3 regions of the Altererythrobacter ishigakiensis genome follow, and region 2 is predicted to be linked to each of the others. Evidence: predicted binding sites of a transcription regulator. Region 2 holds the regulator's gene; each other region holds the start of a gene.

What was found. The regulator LexA, encoded in region 2, represses DNA repair genes until DNA is damaged. The targets are predictions, from matches to a motif close to GTTCCNCNCTTGTTCT.
Region 1: A6F69_RS12965 (ImuA family protein) is a predicted target of LexA. The motif match lies at 1,235-1,250, and genes of this name have one in related genera.
Region 3: A6F69_RS10545 (deoxyguanosinetriphosphate triphosphohydrolase) is a predicted target of LexA. The motif match lies at 1,900-1,915, and genes of this name have one in related genera.

What each region holds. Positions count from the first base shown of each region.
Region 1 covers NZ_CP015963.1:1,862,171-1,865,446, forward strand. Annotated here, with positions in the region: gene A6F69_RS08850 (DUF6504 family protein) at 1-463, opposite strand, end outside; gene A6F69_RS12965 (ImuA family protein) at 414-1,232, opposite strand; gene A6F69_RS08855 (sodium-dependent transporter) at 1,340-2,740, opposite strand; gene panB (3-methyl-2-oxobutanoate hydroxymethyltransferase) at 2,870-3,276, shown strand, end outside.
Region 2 covers NZ_CP015963.1:1,662,232-1,665,507, forward strand. Annotated here, with positions in the region: gene gltX (glutamate--tRNA ligase) at 1-755, opposite strand, end outside; gene A6F69_RS07860 (hypothetical protein) at 784-1,224, shown strand; gene lexA (transcriptional repressor LexA) at 1,287-1,973, opposite strand; gene A6F69_RS07870 (molybdopterin molybdotransferase MoeA) at 2,069-3,256, opposite strand; gene moaC (cyclic pyranopterin monophosphate synthase MoaC) at 3,260-3,276, opposite strand, start outside.
Region 3 covers NZ_CP015963.1:2,201,387-2,204,662, reverse strand. Annotated here, with positions in the region: gene A6F69_RS10560 (NAD(P)(+) transhydrogenase (Re/Si-specific) subunit beta) at 1-245, shown strand, start outside; gene A6F69_RS10555 (hypothetical protein) at 242-649, opposite strand; gene A6F69_RS10550 (alpha/beta fold hydrolase) at 894-1,856, shown strand; gene A6F69_RS10545 (deoxyguanosinetriphosphate triphosphohydrolase) at 1,957-3,114, shown strand; gene A6F69_RS10540 (NAD(P)H-binding protein) at 3,107-3,276, shown strand, end outside.

The DNA of each region.
Region 1 (3,276 bases), 200 kb from region 2:
AATGCGCCAACGCCCAAGCCGCGCCCGCTGTTGGCGCGATTGCCAGTTTTGCGGTCAGATCGCGTGCAAGGAATGCCGCCTGCGTATCTGCAATCAATCGTTTCTCGCCACCGAATAGATGCGCCACTGCGGTCACATCGACGATCAGCCCGTCCGGTGGATCCAACGCACTCCACGGTCCCCAGCGCCGCGCCCAGAGTGCCAATTTCTCCAGAAAAGCCAGATCGCCTGCAGGGTCAGCCGGGGCTGTCTGGATTTCCGGACAAAGCGTGCGCGCATCTGCCAGCATGGTACCCACCCGTGCTCCCGCAGCATGTCCCGCCTCATTCACAGCTGCGATGCGCGGCCCATGAGCAGTCTCGCTAAGAAGGACGGTTGGCGCGGCGTCTGCACCCTCACCACGCGTAATTCCGTTAGAGAGCCGCCAGCGATCGACCGCCAGCTGCACGAACCAGATCGACATGATCCGTCGCGGTTGCGACTGTGGAGCCGCTGATTGATGGCTTATGCGGTCGAGCGGCGATGAGACCGCTGCCGTCATCGCTTAAACTCCATTCTCCAGGCGGGTGCGTACGCGCACGAAACAGCTCTGCACGCCAGGTCGGGCGGCCGGGGGTGGTCCGCGCCCAGCGCGGAGACGCAGATGGTACAGATGTCACTTTCCAGCGCATCCGCGCTGAAGACAGATCAGCCTCGGCATCAATCCGCACCAGCCACAAGGGCACGCCATGCTTCTCTGTTGCCAAACTCAACCTTCGTGACGCAGTAAAATTAAGTCCACGCGGATTGCCGGCAATTTCTCCCAGAACGAAAGCGAGATCACGACAACGCAGCCCTTCTTCCAGCGCAAACAACGCATCTTCCGGCGACTTGGCTTCGACATGGATAAGTCGGTGCTGCAAGTCTTTAGGTAGGCCATGGACATAGGGTCGTCCCGTGAGGCGTACGGCAGATTTATCCTGCACCCACAAGATCTGGCGGCGATCCTCTTGCGCAGGCGCGATATCCCTTGCAGCCACCTTCATCGCATCGCGCGCTAAGGAAAGGGCCAGCGCAGCGCCGGAGCCTTCATCACTGTCAGAGAATATCTCACTATGCTGAGGCACCGAAAGGCCAGGCTTCCAACGCGGTAGACAGGTTTGCACGAGCGCCGCTGCACTACCTGCAGATGTATTGGCGACAAGGATATCAGAGACAGAATCAGTAGTTTTGGACATAACGGAACGACTCATTTGTTCCTATTATGTTCCAATATCGGTGGGTTGGCAATGGCTGTCGACTGCGCGCACGAAAAAGGCCGGAGGATCAACCTCCGGCCCATCACCAAACCCAACAAGCCTTATCCGAACAAACCAAAAAACAGAATAACCGTCAAAGCCAGGGGACAAACAAAACGAACCAACACCCGCCAGCTCTGATGCAGAACCCCATCCAGTCCATTTTCGTCATCGATCAGTTTCGCATCAGCTACCCAACCGACGAAAATACACGTCAAAATCGCACCAATCGGCATGAACAACTTCGCCGTCACACCATCGAGCGTGTCGAAGAAATTCGTTTCCGCGAATAGCGGAATAAAGCCAAGCGGATAAAACTCAGCCATCTCATTAAATGAAAGCGACGACAGCACACCCAAAATCGCTGCCCCCAAACCGACAATCAAAGTCGCAACCGGTCGCGACATACTGAATTTCTCGAACACATAAGCCGTCGGGGCTTCAAGCAGCGAAACCGAGCTCGTCAGCGCTGCAAAGAAAACCATCACGAAGAAGGCAAGGCCGATCAACGAGCCAAATGGCATCGCCTGAAATGCAATTGGCAAAGACTGAAACATCAAGCCCGGTCCAGCGCTTGCCGAAAGACCCGCCGCAAACACAATCGGGAAAATGGCGAGGCCCGCCAACATTGCAACACCAGTATCAGCCGCTGCGATAATGCCCGAAGTCTCACCCAGATTGGTGTCACGATTGGCATAGGCGCCGTAAGTCATCATGCCTGCCACGCCAAGCGAGAGAGAAAAGAACGCTTGTCCAACAGCGGCGAGCATTACCTCTCCGGTCAACTTCGAAAAATCGAAGGTAAAGAGATAGGCAACAGCCTCTCCGAAATTGCCTGTGAACGCGCCATAAACAGTGATGCCAACAAACAGCAGGAAGAAGATGGGCATCAGGTAAACTGCGACCCATTCAATCCCACTCGACACACCCCGAGAGACAAAGAACATGGTCACAGCGAGAAAACCGAGATTGAGACCAACCATTAGTCCACCGTCACCAAACAAACCGGGCAACAGACCTTCGATATCAGACGCAGCGCGTCCTTCAAATGCACCGCCAGAAAGCCCGGTTTGGACTAGATCGCCGGCGAAGACCCCTATGTAATAAACGACCCAGCCACCCACGACGCAGTAAAAGCTCAAGATCAGGAACGCTGCAAACACCCCCATCGAACCAAGAATGCCCCATCCCTCCGGCGCATTGGAATCGCGTGCAACACGGCGCACACTTTCAGGTGCGTTGGCTTGGCCATGACGCCCGACCAATACTTCAGAAAGCAGTACCGGCAGGCCAATCAGAAGAACGCAGAAGATGTAAAAGAGAACAAAGGCACCACCCCCATTCTCCCCCGCCTCTGCGGGAAACCGCCACATGTTACCCAACCCGACAGCGGAACCCACCGCTGCCAGAATAAATGCACTGCGTGACGACCAATTCTCGTGGCTCTTACCGGTGACTGCCATGACTGAAGATTTTCCCTTTAGTACGCGTCCTCGACGCGCTTTGTTCTGGAAAGCCTTGTGCAAGAAAATTGCACTTTCGCCAAGTATCTTGGCTTTGCCTTATCCCCACAGCATAGCTAAAGCTGCCGCATGTCTACCACATTTCAGCTCGACACCAGCACAAGCCGCGCCACCCCCACCCCCAAGCCGCGCAAACGGCTCACGATTCCAAAAATTCGGGATCACAAGAAGGATGGTGAGACCAAGGAACCGCTGGTGATGTTGACGGCCTATACGGCACGTCAGGCTCAACTACTTGATGCACATTGTGACATCCTGTTGGTCGGGGATTCACTGGGCCAGGTTATCTATGGCCTCGACTCAACAGTTCCAGTGACGCTGGAAATGATGGCAAACCACGCCGCAGCCGTTGTGCGCGGCTCGTACCACTCAGTCGTGGTGGTCGATATGCCATTCGGCTCCTATGAATCTTCAAAAGAGAAAGCATTCGAAAGCGCTTCCTATCTGCTTAAACAGAGCGGCGCGGCAGCTGTTAA
Region 2 (3,276 bases):
TTCGCGCCATCAGATCCATGGATCAGTGGAACGTGCGCGTAAACGGGCGGCTCCCAACCACCTTCGATTGCCTGCATGGCATGATAAATCGGAAGCTGGCGAAATGCGTTGTTCAAATGATCATCGCCGCGAATCACATGAGTGACGCCCATATCGTGGTCATCGACCACCACTGCCAGCATATAAGTCGGCGATCCGTCAGCACGCAGGATAATATAATCGTCAATCTCTTCATTGCGGACGGTGACGTGACCTTGGACCGCGTCTTCGATGGAGGTTTCACCTTCAGTCTTGGTCTTGATGCGGATAGTATAAGGAGCGCCTTCGGGGGCCTCCGATGCATCGCGATCACGCCAGCGCCCGTCATAGCGCATCGGCTGCTTATTGGCGCGTTGCTCGGCCCGCATGGCCTCAAGTTCTTCGGGTGTTGCAAAACACTTATAGGCATAGCCTGCCTCGAGCATCTTCAACGCTATTTCGGCGTGGCGCTCGGCGCGTTGAGATTGAAACACCGGTTCTTCATCATAGTCGAGGCCAAGCCAGTGGAGCCCGTCTAGAATGGCATCAATGGCTTCTTGTGTAGAGCGTTTCTTGTCTGTGTCCTCGATCCGCAACAGCGCCTTGCCGCCGTGATGGCGCGCATAGAGCCAGTTAAACAGCGCAGTTCGCGCTCCGCCAATGTGGAGAAAACCTGTTGGTGATGGGGCAAAGCGGGTGACAACTCTGCCTGCGCGCGCGCCGCTTTCGCTTGCCATAAGCCTTTGTTTCCTTTCCAATGCCTGGATGGCGACGCAACACACGCCAGTGGTTCCCACAGGGGCCGACGCCCAAGCCGGCGATGCTGCAGTGCAGCGCCAATGGCGCATGACGCTGTCTGTGTCCAGTGTCACCAATGCTGCGGAACAATTTCTTTCAGAATCCGGATTCGATCGCGGGCCTTGGCTGGTGGTCGCATTCGCTGCCGAGATCGCCAGTTGGTTCGCATTGCAGGATCCATGGCAATGGATCGCCGCGATCGGGGCCGGACTACTCATGGTTATGGCCGGCGCTGCAATTCTGACAGATCGCTGGCTGCCGATGTCTTGCCGTCCGAAATGGTTAAAGGCCGATGGAAAATTTCTGGCGAGGTCAGGCGGTCTGGCAATTGTCTTGGCCGATCAGCGAATCCAGACGGTCTCAGATCATCAGGGACAGCACGGTTGGTGGCGCGCCGAGCTTGACTAGGTTGGGGCTCTAGTCTGATTGGGGACAGCTCAGCGCGCAGGACAACCGCATAAGAACAAAGTTTAGTGGTAGCGGCGCAGCAGACCTGCGAGCTTGCCTTGGACAACAACTTCGTGCGGTGCGTAGACCTGTGGGTCATAGGCACCATTGGCTGGATCCAGACGGATCATCCCATTGTCACGGTGCAAGTATTTGAGGGTGGCTTCTTCGTTGCGCACGAGGGCAACAACGATTTCTCCATCCCGTGCACTGTCGGCACGTTTCACCAAGGCATAATCGCCGTCAAAGATACCTGCCTCGATCATGGAGTCGCCCGACACTTCAAGAGCGTAGTGCTCACCGGGGCCAAGCAGGGCCGCTGGCACCGGCATACTCGATTGACCTTCGAGCGCCTCAATCGGAGCGCCCGCCGCGATGCGACCGTGCAGTGGGACTTCGATAATGTCATTAGCCGGTTCGGGTGCCGTTGGGGCAGGGCTCGTAACCCGCGCTACCGGATCATTGGCCGGTGCTACACGACCCGCAGGCGTGGCATCTTCCGGCATCTTGATAACTTCAAGCGCGCGCGCACGATTGGCCAAACGCCGGATAAAACCGCGTTCCTCCAAAGCCGAGATCAAGCGGTGCACGCCTGACTTGCTCTTGAGGTCGAGCGCTTCCTTCATCTCTTCGAATGATGGGGAAATGCCGGTTTCTTCCAAACGCTGCTGAATGAAACGGATCAATTCGTGCTGCTTTGCCGTCAGCATGGCGAAAACCTCCTCTGGTCGCCTATCCCGCTTTCACGCGATATGGTGAACGAATGAAGAACAATTAGGCAACGAGTTCTGGCAAGTCAAGCAATTCAGCCATTTTTCAACAGCAGGCATGGAACATGTGTTCCCGCTTCGATCTCATCCGAGCGAGCCGGGCGATCAATTAAGCAATTGGCTTGTGCGAGCGCAGCTAGCGCTGACGAGTCCTGCGAATCGGCCAGCTGGACGCTGTCTCCGTCCCAATTGGCGCGCAGGAATTCGCGGCGTGAACCAATCGAGGGTAGGTCGCACCCTGCGGCGAGGGTTGCTCTGGCGGGAAGGGGTTGCTTTGCGCCCATAGCTGCACGCACCAACGGAAGCACAAACAAGAAGCACGTGACAAAGCTCGACACCGGATTTCCGGGCAGGCCGAAAATCACCTGCTTGCCGCGCGTAGCCACCATGATCGGCTTGCCGGGCTTCATTGCGACTTTCCAGAAGTCGAGCTTTGCACCCCATGCCTCAAGCGCTGGACGCATCAGGTCGTGGTCGCCCACCGAGGCGCCGCCCGTAGTTACCAAAATGTCTGCGCCGTCAGCTTTCGCGAGGGCGGAGGCGAGCGCTTCGCGGTCATCGGGCACCGGACCAAGCCTGACCACTTCACAGCCCAATTCTGCCAGCATTGCAGCGATCATCGCGCCATTACTGGCCGGGATCTGATGTTCGGCGCAGTGTGCTGGATCGGCTACCAATTCATCGCCGCAGTCGAGAACTGCAACCTTTGGTGCACGGCGAACATTCAGCGAGGCATGACCGGCACCAATCGCCAGCGCCAGCTGCGCAGGGCCAATGGGTGTTCCAGCATTAAGGACAGTATCTCCGGCAGAGAAGTCGAACCCGCGTTGCCGTATGTGACGCATGGCGTTTGGGAAGTCCTGAAAGCACGTCACAAATGCGTCATCGACCTGCGCATTCTCCTGAATCAGAATACGGTCTGCGCCGGACGGAACATGCGCTCCCGTTGAAATGCGCACTGTCTCGCCATGCTCAAGCTTACGGTCAAAAGGTGCGCCGGCGCGGCTTTCACCCACCAGTTTCCATGGGCCTTGATACTCACCGCCGATTGCATAGCCATCCATAGCCGAAAGATCCGCTGGTGGCTGGGTGCGCTGTGACTGCAAGTCCTCTGCGAGATACCGTCCCGTGGCAGTTCCAATCGGAACGCTTCCGATCGGCATTTTCGGCGCCAATGCCAGCACTCGCTCCTGTGCTTCTTCCAAAGTGAGCATTGCGCCCATGGGTCAGTCAGCCACCCAAT
Region 3 (3,276 bases), 540 kb from region 2:
TTGCCTTCATCATCGGCGCGAATGACGTTGTGAACCCGGCGGCAAAGACCGACAAGAGCTCACCGATCTATGGCATGCCGGTATTCGATGTGGACAAGGCCAAGCAGGTCTTCTTCATCAAGCGCAGCATGGGCGGCGTCGGTTATGCGGGGGTCGACAACGATGTGTTCTATATGGACCAGACGATGATGCTGCTCAGTGACGCCAAGAAGATGGTTGAAGAGATTGTGAAGGCGCTCGATTAGGTCTTTGGCTCGGAGCTCTCTGGCTCAAAATATCTCTGGTTGCGGATCTTTGCGAACGTACTGTTGGCCCACGGAATGAAAATTGCCGCCAAGAAGAATTGCCCGGCAAGCCAGACAAACATCACGAGTCCGATTGAGAATTCATTGAGTTGGAAGATACCGCCACCTGAAAGGTGTAACAGAAGAAGGGATACCGGCATCAAAGCGAAAGGAAGTAACGCATATCCGATAAACGCCTGCTGAGAAGGCGTTGCATATCTGAGAATTCCATCCGCCGCGATAGGCTGCTCATCATCGCCTGTCGCCCAGTACTTGAAACTGGAAATCGCATTGCCAATCGGCAGAATTTTTGGGCGAAAGATCGCACGGAAAGTTAGCCGCCCGATAGCCGGGAAAATGTCCAAGAAACCTGCCAAGAGCAAGACCTTCCGTGATCGCAATCGCTCCCTTGAGTGAGAGCGGACATTTCTGACATGCGGTTGTTAACAAGGTCAAAATTGACGATGGACCTCGGTTCGCGTTCTCAAATCGCGGTAGTCATATCTCTTTCAGCCAACGGCTAAGTAGAAGCACTGGCGTTCATCTGCACTTGCGTTTCCTTGGGTTTAGCTGCCACACCAAGCAGAGAGATATCTGTGGAGGGTTCGGATGAAGTGGGTGTTGCGAGTTCTGGGTGTACTGGTCGCCTTGCTGGTGATTGCTTTCCTGTTTTTCCGCACGCCTGATACCGACACGGCAGAGATGCGCGCCAAATATGGCGGAGAGCCGTCGCAATTTGTAGAGCTTCCCAATGGCCTGACCGCCCACTTGCGCGACGAAGGCGCGCGCGATGGCATGCCGATCATCTTGCTGCACGGTTCAAATGCCGATCTGCATACGTGGGAGCCGTGGGTTGAAGAGCTTAAGGCTGACTACCGCGTGATCCGGTACGACCAGCGGGGGCATGGCCTAACCGGGGCGGCGCCTGATGAAGACTATACGCTTGCGAGTTTCACCAAGGACATAGACCTTGTCGCGGATGCGCTTGGGGTTGAGGAGTTCATTCTTGGCGGAAACTCCATGGGGGGCTGGATTTCAGCAGGTTACGCGCTGGAGCATTCGGATCGGTTGGCAGGGCTAATTCTGGTCGATGCCAGCGGCGCACCGATCCAGCGTGATGGACCGCCGCCGCTCGGCTTCCGCATCGCGCAAACGCCGGTGCTGCGCGATGTGGCGCGGCATTTCATGCCACGTTCGATATTCGAGCGCAGCCTTTCCCAATCAGTCTCGAATCAGGAGATTGTGACGGACGCTGAGATTGACCGCTATTGGGAGCTGGCTCGTTTGCCCGGCAACCGGCGCGCGACGATGCAGCGTTTCGCTACGCCGCGTGTGGTCTATTCGGAGGATCAGATTGAGGCATTGGAGGTGCCGACATTGGTCATGTGGGGGGAAGAGGACGCGTTGATCCCGCTTGCGGCCGGCGAATGGTATGCAGAGCATCTGCCCAACAACACATTTGTCGCCTATCCAGGCATTGGACACATTCCGCAGCAAGAGCATGCCGCCCAAAGCGTCGATGACTTGCGCCAATGGATCGAGCAGCTGATGCCTGCAGAGCCCGATGCGTGATGTCGGCGACGCTTCGTCGCTATAATCCACACAGCTAAACGGTGTTGCCCAATTGTTCCCGTTGTCGTGGCTGCTCGGTTGACTTACTCGCTTGGCCCCAATGAGAGCGCCATACGCAGCCAATCCTGAAACCAGCCGGGGTCGCGAGTTTCCGCAAGAGCGCGCCGGCGCGCGCGGACCGCGCAGCGAGTTTCAACGCGACCGGGACCGGATTATACATTCGATGAGTTTCCGGCGGCTGCGTTCCAAGACACAGGTCTTCATCTCGCCAGAGGGGGACCACTACCGAACGCGACTGACGCATAGTCTTGAGGTTGCTCAGATCGGGCGGGTGATCGCGCGATCTCTCGGGCTCGATGAAGACCTTACCGAAGCGCTGTGTTTAGCGCATGATTTGGGGCACCCGCCGTTTGGACATGCGGGCGAAGACGCCTTGTGCGAAGCCATGGAGAGCCACGGCGGATTTGACCACAACGCACAGTCACTGCACACGATCATGCGGATTGAAAGCCCGTATCCGGGGCACGACGGGCTCAATCTGACATGGGATTTGCTTGAGGGGCTGGCCAAGCACAACGGACCGATTGATGCCCCGAATTGGGCATTGGCAGAGCTGGATGCCGCCTTTCCGCTCGAGCTAACGCAATGGCCTTCGTTGGAGGCTCAGGTCGCTGCGGTAGCCGACGACATTGCCTACGACAATCACGACATTGATGACGGCTTGCGGGCGGGTTTCCTGGCGCTGGAGGATCTGCTCGAACTTGATCTGTTGAAGGACCAATGGCGCGCCGTCGAACGGCGTTACCCGAACGCCCCTCGCGATCGGTTGCAGCGCGAGCTTGTACGCGATCAGATCGGGCTAATGGTCAACGATGTCATCACACACACCAAGTCGCAAATAGAAGGCATAGCTTCGGTCGAAGAGGTGCGCGCGGCAGGGCGGCAATTAAGCGGCTTCTCGCCAGAATTCGCCGAACAAGAACGCGGCCTCAAAGAATTCATGTACGCCAAGCTTTACTACCATTCAGATCAAGTGACGGCCGCCAGACGAGCGCACGACGTGGTGGCAAAGCTGTTCGAGGCCTATGCCAACGATGCCAGCCTCATGCCGGCAGAATGGCAAGCGAATCTTCCCGCTGAAAACCCTAAGCGAGCGCGGATGATCGCAGATTTCATCGCGGGAATGAGCGATCGATTTGCGATTGAGCGTTGCGCCGCGATCTATGGGGAAAGACCGAACGGATTGACCAATGTCTGAGCCCCAGCGGATAGTGCTCGTCGGCGCCACGGGTCTAGTGGGTCGCCGTGTGATCGAAGCATGCATCGGGCGCGAAGACATTCGCTTGGCAGCGATTTCTCGGCGTGAAATGAAATTGCCCAAGGGGGCGCGCATGGAGCTGTTTGTCGCGCAGCCGGAGAA